Regions from separate parts of the Halomonas sp. 113 genome, predicted to be linked through region 2. Evidence: predicted binding sites of a transcription regulator. Region 2 holds the regulator's gene; the other holds the start of a gene.

Region 1 (7,658 bases), 1.2 Mb from region 2:
AGTCATGATCGCCCGGGTGCCTATGACTGACGGCGCCGATTGGGCGAGCGCTACGCTGGAAAGCAGAAGAGTGAGAGGCACGAGTGCGAGTTGCAACAGCCGTCGTTGATGAAAGGGCAAAAGCATAGTGTTCTCAGCGTTAGATAATATTTATACAGTTATTGTATATGGTAATTGTATCCGCATAATAATTTTTAAGTGCGACCCTGTTAGAATGCCTGCCTTTTACGACGGGAGTCGCTCTCAATATGAGCTGTCCATTATGATCTATGACGTTGTCATCATCGGTGCTGGCGCCGCAGGCTTAATGTGCGCAGCGCAAGCGGGCTATGCCGGAAAGCGGGTCTTAGTGCTTGATCATGCTAACAAAGCGGGCAAGAAGATTCTCATGTCCGGGGGTGGCCGCTGCAACTTTACCAATCTTGGCACAACGCCACAGCACTTTTACTCTTCAAACCCTTACTTTTGTATTTCGGCGCTCAAACGTTACCGCCCTGAGCACTTTGTTGAGCTGGTCGAGCGCCATGGCGTTGAACATGTTGAGAAAACGCCGGGTCAGCTATTCTGTGCAACCTCGGCTAAAGATATTGTCCATACGTTACTAACCGAGTGTGAGTGGGCTGGGGCTGAAATCAGGCTCAGCACCCAGGTTACCCGCGTGGAGCAACAGGGCAGTGCCATGCGTCTAACGACTTCGATAGGTAAAATCGATGCCGGGGTGGTCGTCATCGCGAGCGGTGGGCTTTCCATTCCGAGCATGGGCGCGACGGGTTTTGGCTACGACATTGCCCGTCAATTTGGTCTAGAGGTATTCGCTACGCGACCCGGGCTGGTGCCCTTTACCTTAAGCGATAGCTGGAAAGCGCGCGCAACTGAGCTCTCTGGTTTGAGCGTGCCAGTGGCTGTTAGTGCTGGCAGTCGCCGCTTTGTGGAACCCATGCTGTTTACCCACCGCGGCTTGTCTGGGCCGGCGATGCTGCAGATATCCAGCGTTTGGCAGCCAGGGGAGAGCATTAGTATCGATCTACTGCCCAATGAAAACGTGGCGGAATCCCTACGTGAGGCACGCCAAGAAACGCCTAAGCGTCAGCTCTCGACTTGGCTTGGCGAACGCTTTCCGAAACGCTTTGCGCAAGCACTGCTGGAGTGGTACCCCGACCATGACTTGGCGCGGCCCCTGGCCCAGTATGCTAATGCCGCATTGGATGAGTGGGCGCAAAGACTCAACGCTTGGCAACTGAAACCAGCAGGAACAGAAGGTTGGCGTACCGCAGAGGTAACCATGGGCGGGGTCAATACCGACGCGATTTCGTCCAAAACCTTTGAGGTTAAAGGCTTACCACAGTTGCGCTTTATCGGAGAAGTATTAGATGTAACGGGAGAGCTAGGCGGGTATAACTTTCAGTGGGCGTGGGCGAGTGGCGTAGCCTGCGGGCAGGCTGTTTAATAAGCTGATCAAAGATTTGCAAGTGCCGTAAACCGATACACTGGCTGTATTAAGCCTCTTGTGTTTTGGCGATGGGTTCAAGTTTAGGGGCTGTTGACGTTTCGCTTATGGCAGCGCTGAAAAGTCAACAGAGCCTAGGGCAATGCTGCCAAGAGGTCGGCTGGTAGGTCGATCAGGCGCTTCCTTACAAGTGCCGAAACAGACTAGGATCTAATCCAGCTTTTTGAATTCGATAGGCTAGCTTAGCTCTCGTTACGCCTAGTTCTCTGGCGGCCTTCGACACGTTGCCATCTGTTTTATAAAGTGCATTTGACAAAATTTCTGCCTCACTTCTCCGGTGACATTTAGCGCTCTTCTGCGTATCGTCAAGCTTACCCCGGCCCAATAGATCAGGCCCACTTGTGCCAGCCTCCAGTTCCCCTGTGGGATCAATATTGAGACCTGACTGACCAGGGGGGTTGAGTTTTGTGGCAAAGCCAACGTCATCAAACATATGAAACACATTGAGCGGTTCAGAATCTAGCGCGTTAATCACGCCACGTTCTATTAAATTCTGCAGCTCGCGAATATTTCCAGGGTAACTATAGTCTAAAAGTGCTTCACTAGCCTTTCGGGTGAGTCCTGGAATATTTTTTTTATAAACGTTTGAGTAGCGGTATAAAAAATGTTCGATCAATAAGGGGATATCATCCTGGCGTTCTCTAAGAGGGGGAAGGCGAATAGGAAAAACATTTAAGCGGTAATAAAGATCCTCTCTGAATAGTCCATTCTGCACTTCCTTGAAAAGATCTTTATTTGAGGCGGCAACAACCCTGACGTTAACTTGGATAGGGTGTGCTCCACCGACTCTTTCTATTTCGCCATTCTGCAGGGTGCGCAGAAGCTTACCTTGTGCCTCATAACTTAATGATGGAATTTCATCAAGAAATAGTGTGCCCCCATTGGCTCGTTCGAACCGACCCGGTCGACTTTTTTCTGCACCTGTAAACGCACCTTTCTCTACGCCAAACAGCTCTGCCTCAACCAATGTGTCAGGGATTGCAGCACAGTTAAGGGCGATAAAGGGGCCGTTTGCCAAGTTGCTTTTGCGGTGAAGCTCGTTAGCAAACAAGTCTTTCCCAACACCGGATTCTCCATTGAACAGTACCGTGGCTGGCGTTGGCGCGACTCTTTCGATCTTCTGCAAAGCAATACTGACGGCTGCTGAAATACCCACGATCTTTTGGGTATCTATTTTCTCACGGATAGAGGCAGGAGATGACGCTGTCGTCACGCCAGGGGTTTGTCGAGACGACTTACGCGCTCTAGGCGCAAGGTATTCTCCTGGAGTGAGCCAGCTAAGGTCATGGGTACTGCCTATTTCTTGGTTTGTCATCTCACCTACGATTCGGCAGAAAGAGCCGCCGCAGCCAGCACACTCCAACTCACGATATATCACTCGCTTACCGTAGAAAGCACTGGCGTAGCCGCTGGCATAACCTAGCTGCATCCAGCAAACCGGTTCACGTGATAGGCCGTACGCATTTATATGTTCGGCGGCCTCGATTGAACCATGCCAAAGGAACTCGGCATTGAAAATACCGTTCGGGATGTCGTGGTCGCGTCGTACCGTTTCGACTTTAACCATCCCCATGACTGCATGTAACCGCTCCCCCGCGGTCAACGCACCAGCTTCATCGTTTAGTGGCCAATGTTTTCGTACAAAAGCTGCGTCGGCAGATCCAGCTGAAAAACCTACGCGCATCAGCAAGCTGCATGCTCTAGAAAAGCCTAGTGATTCAATGATTTCCCTGCGCAACACACCAAATGCATTAGCCCCAAGTAGCACCATGCGGCGATCATCGAACCAAATTTTTCCATCGTTAGGGGTAAGGCGCAGCCTCTCTGTCAAATCACGTAAAGTGGGTGGGTCTCCATCATCAAGGCCTATCTTACAAGAACTCGCTTGATTGGGTTGCGTTGTCATTTTCGAAAGCATCATTTTTTTTGTCATGTCTTTCTCATTTTTTTATTAAAAATATTAAATTAATTAAATACTGGCGAGTCTTGTTCAATCCTTCAGTTGTACTTTAGTCGTCTCTAGTCTCTTAACCTCCTTTGAATAATAAGAATTTTACTTGATTTTTTATACTAAGGTCTAGGTTTTGAGTAGTTGGCATAGCAATTGCTGAATAGTTCTCTGTAATACATCGTTTCCATAAATAAAGTGAGAACAATAATGGCTAATGCACCCGCTAGTAATGCTTATCGTATCGTAGAAGTTCCTGAACCAATGAAGGCAATGCAAGACCGATTTGGGCGTGAGGGAAGCTATGTAGGGCTCTCTGAGGTAGAAAGCCCATGGGTTCCTTTTGGTGATAATGCAGCTATACGGCATCTGGCCTTTGATGTAAGAAATAATGTTTATTGCAATATTTTATGGATTAAAAGCCCTGGTGTGATTGGTACCCATAAGCACCGAGGAATGGTATGGGCTGTAGGAATGGAGGGATCTTTCCGATATTTGGAATACGACTGGGTTTGCGGGCCTGGAGAGTTTATAACGGAAATGCCCGGACAGGCTCACACGTTAGTGACCGACGATGCTAATGGAATGAAAGCTCTATTTTGGATGCAGGGAGCTAACGAGTTCTTCGATGAGAAGGGGGAGTGGGCAGAAACGCTGGATGTTTTCTGGTTCATCAATCACTACGTCACTTACTGTGAAGAACACAATATCCCCATCAATGAGCAGTTATTTCTATGAGGTGGGGTATGCGTGTATTAGAGCAATTCAGCGTAGAAGGGCGTTCAGCCCTGATCACGGGGGGAGCCTCAGGTTTAGGACTTGCCTATGCCGAAGCGTTGGCAGAAAACGGCGCTAACGTGACACTAGCGGATATAAACATCGACGCAGCCGAATGTGAGGCACAAAGGCTCCGTGACGAAGGCTGCAAGGTTCATGCTGTCCAGCTAGATGTCGCTGATCGAATGCAGACCAGTCGAGCCTTCGAAGAACATGTCCGCCAGTTTGGCAACTTGGATATTGTTTTTGCTAATGCGGGGATCGATCCTGGGGCAGGGTTTTGGAACCCTTCAGGAGGGCGAAATAGAGATGGTCAGATTGACGTTTTAGATCCAGCCCGCTGGGATAGAACAATTTCTATTAATCTGACGGGGGTCTTTAATACTCTGCGAGTGGCAGCTAAATACATGAAGCCACGGCGTCGAGGATCAATTGTTGTCACGTCCTCCAATGCTGCCTTTATTACAGAGCCTGTGGTCGGGCTTGCTTACATGCCTGCAAAAGCGGGAGTGTCCCATTTAGTACGTCAAGTTGCCTTAGAGTTGGCAGAGTTCCGGATCCGGGTCAACACTATCGCGCCCGGCGGTTTCGTAACCAACATTGGTGGTGGCTGGTTGAAAGACGAAGCAGTTCGCCAGGCCTGGAACGCCAAGGTACCTCTAGGGGAAATCGCTGATCCTGAACAGATCAAGGCACTGGCGCTATACCTAGCCTCTGACGCCTCTTCCTATATGACCGGTGCTCAATTGGTTATTGACGGAGGCACTTCTCTTGGGAGGGTGGGCTGATGCGTGCTGCCGTCTTTCAGGGGTTACACCAGCCTTTAGATGTTTGCGAACTTCCAGACCCTACACCAGGAGACGATGAGGTTGTCATCCAGGTGAAACGATGTGGAATTTGTGGCTCCGATCTCCATATGACTGAGGATCCCATTTTCGGCATTTGTCCTGGCGATGTGCTGGGTCACGAATATGCAGGCGAGATAGTCGCTTTAGGTCGAAAAGTCAGTGATGTATCTATAGGAGATCTTGTATCCGTTATACCTTTCCGAAGTTGCGGTTATTGCGCTGCATGCCGTTCTGGGAATCCTGCTTGGTGTCTAGATATGGCGTTGGAGGGAGGGGGATATGGTGAATATGCCGTCACCGCTGCGCGCCAGTGCGTACCTCTTCCTCTCAATGCAAGCATGGACGACGGTGCAATTGTAGAGCCTTTAGCCGTTGCTCTCCATGGTCTCCAGCTATCCGGCATGAAACCTGGTGACCGTGTCCTCATCCTTGGTGCTGGGCCTATCGGGTTAGCTGTCGCTTTTTGGGCGCGCCGCTTTGGCGCTCAGACGGTTGTCATACAGGATATTACCCGATACCAAGAACAACGTGCCTATGACATGGGGGCGACCGGTTTTGTTTGTGATCCATATCAACCCATTAAAGCTGCAGAGCGGTCACTTGGAGGTTCAGCAGACATAGTATTCGAGTGTGCGGGCGTTCCTGGTCTCATTGCGCAAGCCATTGAGCAGGTTCGCACGCACGGTACGATTCTGCTTCTTGGTTTATGCACTAAGCCTGACAGCTTTATACCCTTTAGTGCTTTATCAAAGGAAATACGCCTTCAAACTGCCGTTTTCTTCTCACGACGTGAATACGAAAGTGCGTTGGATATTCTCGATTCTGGCGTTGTAGAGCCTCGCCATTTAATCACCGAGACCGTGCCACTTAACAATGTGCCAACCGCATTTGAAGCGTTAAAAAAGCGCACCCATCAATGCAAGGTGTTAATAAGCCATGACTAACAATAATACAGCTACCCTGCCTAACACGCCCAATAACACTCGTTATCAAATCCTTTTAGTTACTCTATTGAGCCTTAACTTTGGCATTGTATTTTTTGACAGGAATGCACTTAACTTCCTGATGCCATTTGTTCAGCCAGAGTTGGCCTTGACAAACCTACAGATAGGCCTAACAGCCTCTGCGTTATCAGTCACCTGGGCAATATCTGGTTTAATATTTGGTGCAATGTCTGATCGAAGTGGCCGAAGAAAGATATTTTTGATCATGGCGACGATTGTGTTCTCTCTCTGCTCTTTTTTATCAGGTCTTGCCACCTCATTCTTATTGCTTCTCGGTGCTAGATTGCTTATGGGTGTTGCAGAAGGCCCTATCCTGCCTATATCGCAATCAGTAACGGCAATAGAAGTTACTCCTGAAAGGCGGGGCATTGCTATGGGGGTCATGCAGAACTTCGGGTCAAATTTATTGGGTTCTTTTGCTGCGCCGGTTGTCCTTGTGGCTGTTGCTTCTGCTTTTGGCTGGCGAGAGGCGTTTTTCCTTGCAGGGCTTCCAGGTCTTCTAGCCGCTGGACTCCTCTGGTGGTTAATGCGTGAACCGACAGCATCTTCAGTACCTATCGCAACGGGTGTGAATCAGTCCTGTCAGCGCCCAAGTCTCAAAGAGGTCTTCGCTCATCGAAATATGCTGCTATGTTCGCTTATTGCGGTGTTATTGATTGGATACTTAGTAACTTGCTGGTCTTTCATGCCAATTTACCTAACCAGTGTACGTGGTTATTCTGCTGAAACCATGGGGTGGCTGATGGGAACTTTAGGCATCTCGGCAGCGGTCGGAAGCTTCGTCGTCAGCGGTATCTCTGACAAAATTGGTCGTAAGCCAGTAATGGTAATTACCCCATTTATGGGGCTCATCCTCACCTTAAGCGCCATGTATTTTGATGGCTCGGCTATTATTCTGGCAGTGTTGTTTTTCTTTGGTTGGGCATTGAACGGCATCTTTCCGCTTTTTATGGCCACCGTTCCCTCTGAAACCGTCGATTCGCGCCATATTGCAACAGCCCTGGGTTTTGTAATGGGTATTGGTGAGATATTGGGAGGTGGGGTTCTACCGGCGCTAGCAGGCGCTGCGGCAGATAGTGTTGGCCAATCCGCACCGTTGTGGTTAATGAGCGCTATTTGTGTGATTGCTGGAGTCCTGGCTTTGGGGCTCAAAGAGACCGCACCAGCAGTTCTGGTTAAGCGTGCTCAGGCGCCTGATGTTTCGGCATCTTTCAGCAGTTAGTCGCTAAATACCGATAATCACACAAGAAGCTCAGCTTTCGGGCCAAATGTGTCGGGTATAAAGCGAATAGCGAGCTATTTAACGAAAGTGATCAAATTAAGTTGGCCGACAGGCCAGAATTTTTCACTGAGTGGCCGCCTTAAACGATGTTTGGCTAATCTCCGCTCGCTGGCTTCTAAGGTACAGTCAGCGAGCCGCACAGCCGTCCAAATTAACTAGCCACTTTGGCTAATAATTTAAGTTTTTTGAGTAGCATATAGCCCGCAAGGACTTTTCTGCCTGCCGCCATTGCTCCACCTGGGTGGCGCATCAGCTTGAATGCAGCAAAGCCGCCAATGGCGTAAAGCGGCAG
Region 2 (7,658 bases):
TGTCGCGTTGATTACCGGGCGCGACTCCCCCATGGTTAGCCAACGCGCGGCGGCACTCGGCATTGACCATGTTCACCAAGGCTGTGAAGACAAGCTGGCCACACTGCGCGGGCTCTGCCAGCGCCTCGATATTGAACTAGAGCAGGTGGCTTATTGTGGCGACGACCTACCCGACCTAGCGGCTATCAAACGTTGCGGCGTCGGCATTACCGTGCCAAACGCGCCGGACTATATGCATACCCACGCCGACTGGACTACCGAACGCCTGGGTGGCCACGGTGCCGTACGTGAGATCTGCGATACGCTGCTTGAATCTCAAGGACACTGGGGCGCGGTGCTCGACACCTATCTGCACGGCCGCACGTAAATGTTTAAACGCTTTAAAGTACGCCTCTGGTTAGCCGGGCTAGTCATCGCGCTGGGGATTCTGCTGGTATGGCTTGACCCCCGCGGGCCTCAAGACACCAGCATCGATCCCGAAGCACAGGCTCAGGAACCTGGCCACGTGCTGGAAAATGCCGAGATTACCCTATTCGGGGATAACGGCAGTGTCATGCAGTCGCTAAAAACACCGCGCCTTATCCATACCCCGCAGCGCAGCGAAACCTGGACGGAAGAGCCCGAGGCAGTACTGTATGACAGCGAAAACCGTCAGTGGCTGGCCAGCGCCGCTGTAGGCACGCTCAACACCGCTACCCAAGCCCTGCTGCTGTCAGGTTCGGCTCGGCTGTTTGCACCAGATGAAGGCTGGCAGCTAGATACCGAGCTACTGCACTATGATGGCCTCGAGCAGCATGCATGGAGTGACACACCGGTATTGATGCAGCAACCGCCACAGCAAATGAGCGCTTCACATATGGACGTTTGGCTTAACACCAGCCAGGTTCGCTTAACGGATAATGTGCGCGGCACGCACCCCCCGGCCACACAACGCTAATAGGAACCGCCATGAAAGCCATGATTTCCCCAGCCCTGCTCTACACTGCACTGTTCGGTTTAGCGATACCTTTATCAGTGTTAGCCCAAACCAACTCATCTTCCCAACAAGCCCCAGTGGAAGTGGAAGCCGACCGTTTAGATCTTGATCAGCGGGCAGGCACAGCTGTTTATACTGGGGATGTGGACATTCGCCAAGGCGAAATGCAGCTGCGCGGCGAGCGGGTAGAGATCGAACGCAACGACGCGGGCGAACTCTCGACAGCCACCGCTACCGGTGAGCGCGCCTACTTGCGCCATCAAGGCGAAGGGCAAGAAGGCCCCACGGAAGGCTGGGCGCGGCGGATTATTTATCACGTCGCCGAGCGTCGCGTAGAGCTGATCGACCAAGCCGAACTGACCCAGCAAGAGGACACCTTTAGTGGCGGTCGCCTTGAGTATTTTATTGACCGAGAAGTGATTCAAGCGCGCTCTGACGTTGATGGCAGCGAGCCCCAGCGCATACGCATGACCCTTCAGCCTGAACAATAGGGAGCCTAGCTGTGGCCACTGCTGACACTGCGCCGATCAAAACCCTTTATGCCCACCACCTGGCTAAAAGCTACAAACGCCGCCGAGTGGTCAAAGACATCAATCTAGAGATATCCCAAGGCAGTGTCGTTGGCCTTTTGGGCCCCAACGGCGCGGGCAAAACCACCTCATTTTATATGATTGTTGGGCTGGTCAAATCCGACGCTGGCAAGGTGGGTATCGACGATGTGGATTTAACGCGCGCCCCCATGCACGAGCGCGCAGCTGCGGGGATTGGCTATCTACCTCAAGAGGCGTCTATTTTCCGCAAACTCTCGGTTGCCGAGAATATTATGGCGATACTCGAGACCCGCAAAGAGCTTAACCGCAGCGATCGCGAACAGCGCCTGGAAGCGCTACTCGAAGACTTCCATATCACCCATATTCGCGACAACCTGGGCATGAGCCTTTCGGGCGGCGAGCGCAGGCGTGTAGAAATAGCCCGCTCGCTAGCCACAGAGCCCGCTTTTATACTGCTCGATGAGCCTTTTGCGGGCGTTGACCCCATCTCGGTAGGTGAGATTAAAACCATCATTCGTGCACTGAAACAGCGCCATATCGGCGTGCTGATCACCGATCACAACGTGCGTGAAACACTAGACATTTGCGATATCGCCTATATCGTCGGCGATGGGCAAATCATCGCCAGTGGCTCGCCCGCCTCGATTCTCACCAACCAAAAAGTAAGGGATGTGTATTTGGGCGCCGATTTTCGCCTGTAATGTTTTTGCCTTAATCGCCCCTAAATAGCGCTTTAAAACAACTTTACGACCAATGGCATGCTTATTGCACTTGCGCCAAGCACTCACTCGCACTAGGGTGGAGCATTCTGATTAACGAGTGGTTCTCAGATGGTCATGAAAGCTTCTCTCCAACTGCGTATCGGCACACAGCTGACCATGACGCCCCAGTTGCAGCAGGCCATTGCGCTGCTGCAACTCTCTACGCTGGATCTTCGTCAAGAAATTCAGCAGGCCCTCGATGCCAATCCCATGCTGGAGCAGGAAGATGAATTTAGTGAACAGGCTGTCAGCGAGCCTAAGGAAGAAGAGTGGTCAGAGAGCATCCCTACTGAGCTCTCGGTAGATAGCGACTGGTCAGATACCTATCAAGATATGGGAAGCCAGGGGGGCAGCAGCAGCGAAGGCCCCGACTTTGAGCGCCAGGCAGCCGGGCAGAGCCTTCATGGCCACCTGCTGTGGCAACTCGCCATGACCGATTTTAGCGCTCGCGAGCAGCTTGTCGCGGAAAGTTTAATCGACGCGCTAGACGCCAACGGCTACCTGACCCAGCCGCTCAACGACATCCGTGAAGGGCTTCGTGCCCAGGGCATTGACGGGCTAAGCCAACGCGAAGTGGAAACCATTCTACTCAAGCTCCAGCAGTTTGAGCCGACCGGCATATTTGCCCGTGACTTGCGTGAATGCTTGATGCTGCAGCTCGCCGCTCTCCCCGATAATACGCCACTGCTGGTTCCCGCCCGCCGCTTGGTGCGGCAGTTTCTCGAAGCGCTTGGCAAAGACGATATGCGTCTGCTGAAACGCCGTCTAGGGCTCGACGACGAACAGCTGTCCGATGTCATCCTGCTTATTCGCAGCCTAGACCCACGCCCAGGCAGCGCCTACGGCGACACCGATGACAGCTATGTCACCCCCGATCTAGTCGTCCGCCACGATAATGAAGGCTGGCATTTAGAGCTCAACCCCGAGGCCCTGCCACGGCTGCGCATTCAGCCCGACTACGCCAGCTTGATTAAGCGTGCGGATAAAAGCGATGACAACCAGTTTCTCAAAGAGCACTTGCAGGAAGCGCGCTGGTTGATCAAGAGCCTCTCTAGCCGAAACGATACGCTGCTGCGTGTTGGTCGCGAAATCATTACCCGCCAGATTGGCTTTTTAGAGCACGGCGAAGAAGCCATGAAACCACTGATACTGGCCGACATTGCCGAAGCCGTGGAGATGCACGAGTCGACTATTTCACGGGTAACGACGCAAAAATATATCCATACACCCCGTGGTGTGTTTGAACTCAAATACTTTTTCTCAAGCCAGGTGAGCGGTCAAGATGGCGACAGCCACTCCAGCACCGCCATCCGTGCACGACTCAAGAAACTGATTCAAGAGGAGCCGCCCGGCAAGCCGCTTTCAGACAGCCGCTTAGTGACGCTATTAGGCGAAGGAGGGATTCAAGTGGCGCGTCGTACGGTGGCGAAATACCGTGAAGCCATGGGCATTCCCTCTTCCAGTGAACGGCGTCGTTTGCGCTAACTTCGTTAACGTTTCAGGGAAACTCTCGACAAGGGCTTTGCAACGCGGCAAAAAGGGTTACAATCGAAGTACAGTCCGATGGATAAGGAGCACGTCAATGCAAGTAAATATCACTGGTCATCACGTAGAACTGACTGACGCCTTGCGTGACTATGTCAACGAGAAGCTTGAGCGTGTAGAGCGCCATTACGACAATATAACTACGGTGCAAGTCACCTTATCAGTGGAGAAAGAGCGCCAGCAGGCCGCCTGTACGCTGCACGCCGCAGGTGCTGACTTACATGCGGAAGCCCTAGACAGTGATATGTACGCCGCTATCGACGCACTAGCGGACAAAATCGACCGTCAACTCGTTAAACACAAGGAAAAAGCACAAGCTCGCGCCCAAGGCGCCGGTGTGCGTTAATTCAATGACGTTGGAAACCATACTCCCCCCGGAACGCGTTCTGTTCGACGTCCCCGGGGGCAGCAAAAAAAGGGTGCTGGAGTTTTACAGCACCTTTATCGCCCAAAATATCCCCAGCCTGGACAGCCAAGAAGTGTTTAGCCGTTTAATCGGCCGCGAGCGCTTAGGTAGTACGGGTATTGGTAACGGCGTGGCTATTCCTCATGCGCGTAGCCCCCACTGCAACGCCCCTATCGCTGGATTTTTGAAACTGGCTGAAGCGATCGATTTTGACGCTATCGACGGCGACCCGGTAGATCTGGTGTTTGTCCTGTTGGTACCCGAAGAGGCAGATGACACGCATCTCTCACTACTGGGTCAGGTAGCGACCATCATGAATGATGCGGACACGCGCCAGCAACTGCGTAAAGCAGCCAGCCAGCGCGAACTGCTTGAGCTGATTACCGCCAAAATTCGCGAGCAATCAGCGGCCTAAGGGTCTGAAACCCTGTTCAGGGCAGATCACAGCAGGTTATCCGCTCACCACCCTCAACGCAGCTTGATCAAAGCAAAGAGAGACTCTATGCAACTGGTGATCATTAGCGGCCGCTCCGGGTCAGGTAAATCTATCGCCTTGCAAGCGCTGGAAGATCTTGGCTACTACGCGATTGATAACCTCCCAGCTATGTTGCTGGGGTCGTTGGTGGATGAACTGCGTGACCAGGGCGACCGAGCACATTTAGCGGTGAGTATTGATGCCCGCAATTTGCCGGGAGCTCTGGAGCGCCTGCCCTCTTTATTAGACGAGTTGCGCCAGCGTAAAATCGTCTTTCAAGTTATTTACCTGACCACCGATGCGCGCATACTGCTTGAGCGTTACTCAGCAACGCGTCGCCGTCATCCGCTGACCCGCGATAGCGAAATGACGCTGGAAGAGGCGATCAATAAAGAAGAGACGACGCTAGAGGATATTCGCGATCTGGCCGATCTATTGATCGATACATCACGATTATCGGTGCACGATTTACGCCGTCGCATTACCGACCAAGTAGCCCATCAGCGGCGCGACAAGCTGACGCTAACGCTGGAATCGTTTGGGTATAAACGCGGCGTACCGTTAGACGCCGACCTGGTCTTCGATGTGCGCTGCCTGCCAAATCCGTACTGGGATCCAACGCTGCGCCAGTTCACTGGCCGCGACGCGGAAATCGTGGCTTTTTTGAACAGCTATCCGATTGTTGATGCCATGAGCGACGACATCTTGGCCTGGCTAGAGCGTTGGCTACCCGCTTACCAGAATAGCCAACGTAGCTACATGACTATCGCGATTGGCTGTACTGGTGGCCAGCACCGCTCGGTCTATATGGCCGAGAAGTTAGCGGAAAAATTGACTCCTAGCATGGGCGAAGTTCAACTTCGCCACCGCGAACTGGGTCTGCACTACACCATAAGCGAACAGTTGGCCGCTCCCCTCGTCAGCGCTTCCACACCTAACGAGCGGCCAGAGACCTCTTAAGCGCGTCTATCCATTAATGACACCACTCGGCGAAAAGGAACCAGGGTGCCAGAACGCATACTTACACTTACCAATCAACGCGGGCTACACGCTCGCGCGGCGACAAAACTGGTCAAATGCGGCCAACAGTTCACGGCAAAAATACGCGTTTACAAACAGCAACAGGCCGCCGACGCCGCCAATATCATGTCACTGCTGATGCTTGCCGCACCTTGTGGCACCGAGCTTAGAATCACCGCCGAAGGCGATGACGCCGAACAGGCGCTTGAAGCGATTCAAGCGCTGTTCGACGCCCGCTTTGAGGAGGATCAGTAAGCCGCCGCTTGGCTTGTTAGTCCCCCGCCACGGTCATGGCATCAATCAACCAGCTACCCGTGTGAACACTGCCACGGGTATCAGTGTCATCGCCAATACCTACTAAGCCAGCAAACATCCGCTCCAGGTTTCCGGCAATGGTGAACTCTTCGACCGGGTACTGCACCTTTCCATTTTCGACCCAAAAACCTGCTGCACCGCGGGAATAGTCACCGGTCACACCGTTGACACCTTGGCCCATCAACTCAGTCACCCAAATACCCCGCCCCATCTCTTGCAACAAGCTTTCGCGTGATTGCAGTGGCGTTGCTAAACGCACGTTACGTGCCCCACCGGCATTGCCCGTGGTTTGCATATCGAGACGACGAGCGCTGTAAGAAGAGAGCATATAGCTGGCAATGCGTCCCTGATCGATAAAGCGATTATTGCGCGTTTGCACGCCCTCGCCATCAAACGGTGAGCTTGCCGTAGCGCCAATCTCCATTGGCCGCTCTTCAAGACTAAACCAGTCGGGAAACAATGGTGTACCGAGCCGGTCGCACAAAAACGAGGCCTGCCGGTAAAGCGCACCACCGGCTAACCCACCGAGCAGGTGGCCAATCAAGCCACTGGCCAACGATGGGTCAAACAGCACCGGAAAGGTGCCCGTTGGCGGCCGTTTAGCACCTAGCCTGCGCAGCGTACGCATCGCGGCTTCGCGCCCCACCTCAGCGGGGTCACGTAGCGCCTTGGGGTCACGGGCAGAGGTGTAGTCATAATCACGCTGCATACCGCTCGCGTCTTGGGCAATCAGCATGCAAGAAAGAGAGTGACTACTGCCCTTTTGGGTACCTAAAAAGCCGTGGCTATTGGCGTAAACGCGCACCCCTTCGCCACTGGAGAGAGACGCGCCATCTGACTGTGAGATGCCGTCAACGTCTCGCCCCGCCTGCTCGCAGGCAAGCGCTAACTCAATCGCCTCATCCGTTGTGAGCGCCCAGGGGTAGTGCACTTTTAGATCGGGCAACTCAGTAGCCATAAGGGAGGCATCGGCCAACCCTGCGGCCGGGTCTTCGCCGGTATAGCGGGCAATCGCCAGCGCTTTCTCTACGGCTGCCTGGATCGAGGCACTGCTGGCATCAGTGGATGAAGCGCTGCCTTTACGTTGACCCACGTATAGCGTGACGGCAATGCCTTGGTCACGGGATAACTCAACCGTTTCAACTTCGCCCAGGCGTACGCTAACGCCTATACCCTGATCGACGCTTGCGCCTACTTCGGCAGCATCCGCGCCCAAGCGCTTCGCCAGCGCTAACGCCTCTTCGGCGCGCGCGGTCAATAGCGACTGCTGCGCGGATGCATCAAATGCCTGTGCCATATGGCCTCCTATTTCAACCGAATGCCTCTCAACCAAAGTCTTGCAAGAGAGTGTCATCGGCGAATCAATGTTGTACTCGCAGCTGGTATAATGCCGCCACGAATCTTGTCTGTGAGTCACACTATGCGTAAGCAACGTCCCGATCCCGTTGAAGTAGAAGAACAGGAAGAACGCCCTAGCAAGTCGCAACTCAAACGCGAAATGCATGCCTTACAGGCACTTGGGGAAACCTTAATCGCCATGCGACCGGCGGAACGCGCCCGTTTCCCCCTCTCTGACGATATGCTACGCGCTATCGAGGAAACCTCGCGT

The links. Region 2 encodes sigma-54, which starts transcription at its own class of promoters, with help from an activator protein. Its sites were predicted from a motif close to TGGCACNNNNNTTGCTNT; they were not measured.
Region 1: a site for sigma-54 is predicted at 3,601-3,618, ahead of YERSI8AC_RS15250 (2,4'-dihydroxyacetophenone dioxygenase family protein). Genes of this name have one in related genera too.

The regions. Positions count from the first base shown of each region.
Region 1 is NZ_LR881453.1:3,218,873-3,226,530, reverse strand. It holds gene YERSI8AC_RS15265 (efflux RND transporter periplasmic adaptor subunit) at 1-126, opposite strand, end outside; gene YERSI8AC_RS15260 (NAD(P)/FAD-dependent oxidoreductase) at 263-1,447, shown strand; gene YERSI8AC_RS15255 (sigma-54-dependent Fis family transcriptional regulator) at 1,632-3,440, opposite strand; gene YERSI8AC_RS15250 (2,4'-dihydroxyacetophenone dioxygenase family protein) at 3,666-4,193, shown strand; gene YERSI8AC_RS15245 (SDR family NAD(P)-dependent oxidoreductase) at 4,202-5,020, shown strand; gene YERSI8AC_RS15240 (alcohol dehydrogenase catalytic domain-containing protein) at 5,020-6,024, shown strand; gene YERSI8AC_RS15235 (MFS transporter) at 6,017-7,306, shown strand; gene YERSI8AC_RS15230 (YqjK family protein) at 7,518-7,658, opposite strand, start outside.
Region 2 is NZ_LR881453.1:1,980,464-1,988,121, reverse strand. It holds gene YERSI8AC_RS09290 (KdsC family phosphatase) at 1-367, shown strand, start outside; gene lptC (LPS export ABC transporter periplasmic protein LptC) at 368-937, shown strand; gene lptA (lipopolysaccharide transport periplasmic protein LptA) at 949-1,467, shown strand; gene lptB (LPS export ABC transporter ATP-binding protein) at 1,479-2,228, shown strand; gene YERSI8AC_RS09270 (RNA polymerase factor sigma-54) at 2,358-3,773, shown strand; gene hpf (ribosome hibernation-promoting factor, HPF/YfiA family) at 3,871-4,179, shown strand; gene YERSI8AC_RS09260 (PTS sugar transporter subunit IIA) at 4,184-4,654, shown strand; gene rapZ (RNase adapter RapZ) at 4,742-5,674, shown strand; gene YERSI8AC_RS09250 (HPr family phosphocarrier protein) at 5,720-5,989, shown strand; gene pmbA (metalloprotease PmbA) at 6,006-7,346, opposite strand; gene yjgA (ribosome biogenesis factor YjgA) at 7,470-7,658, shown strand, end outside.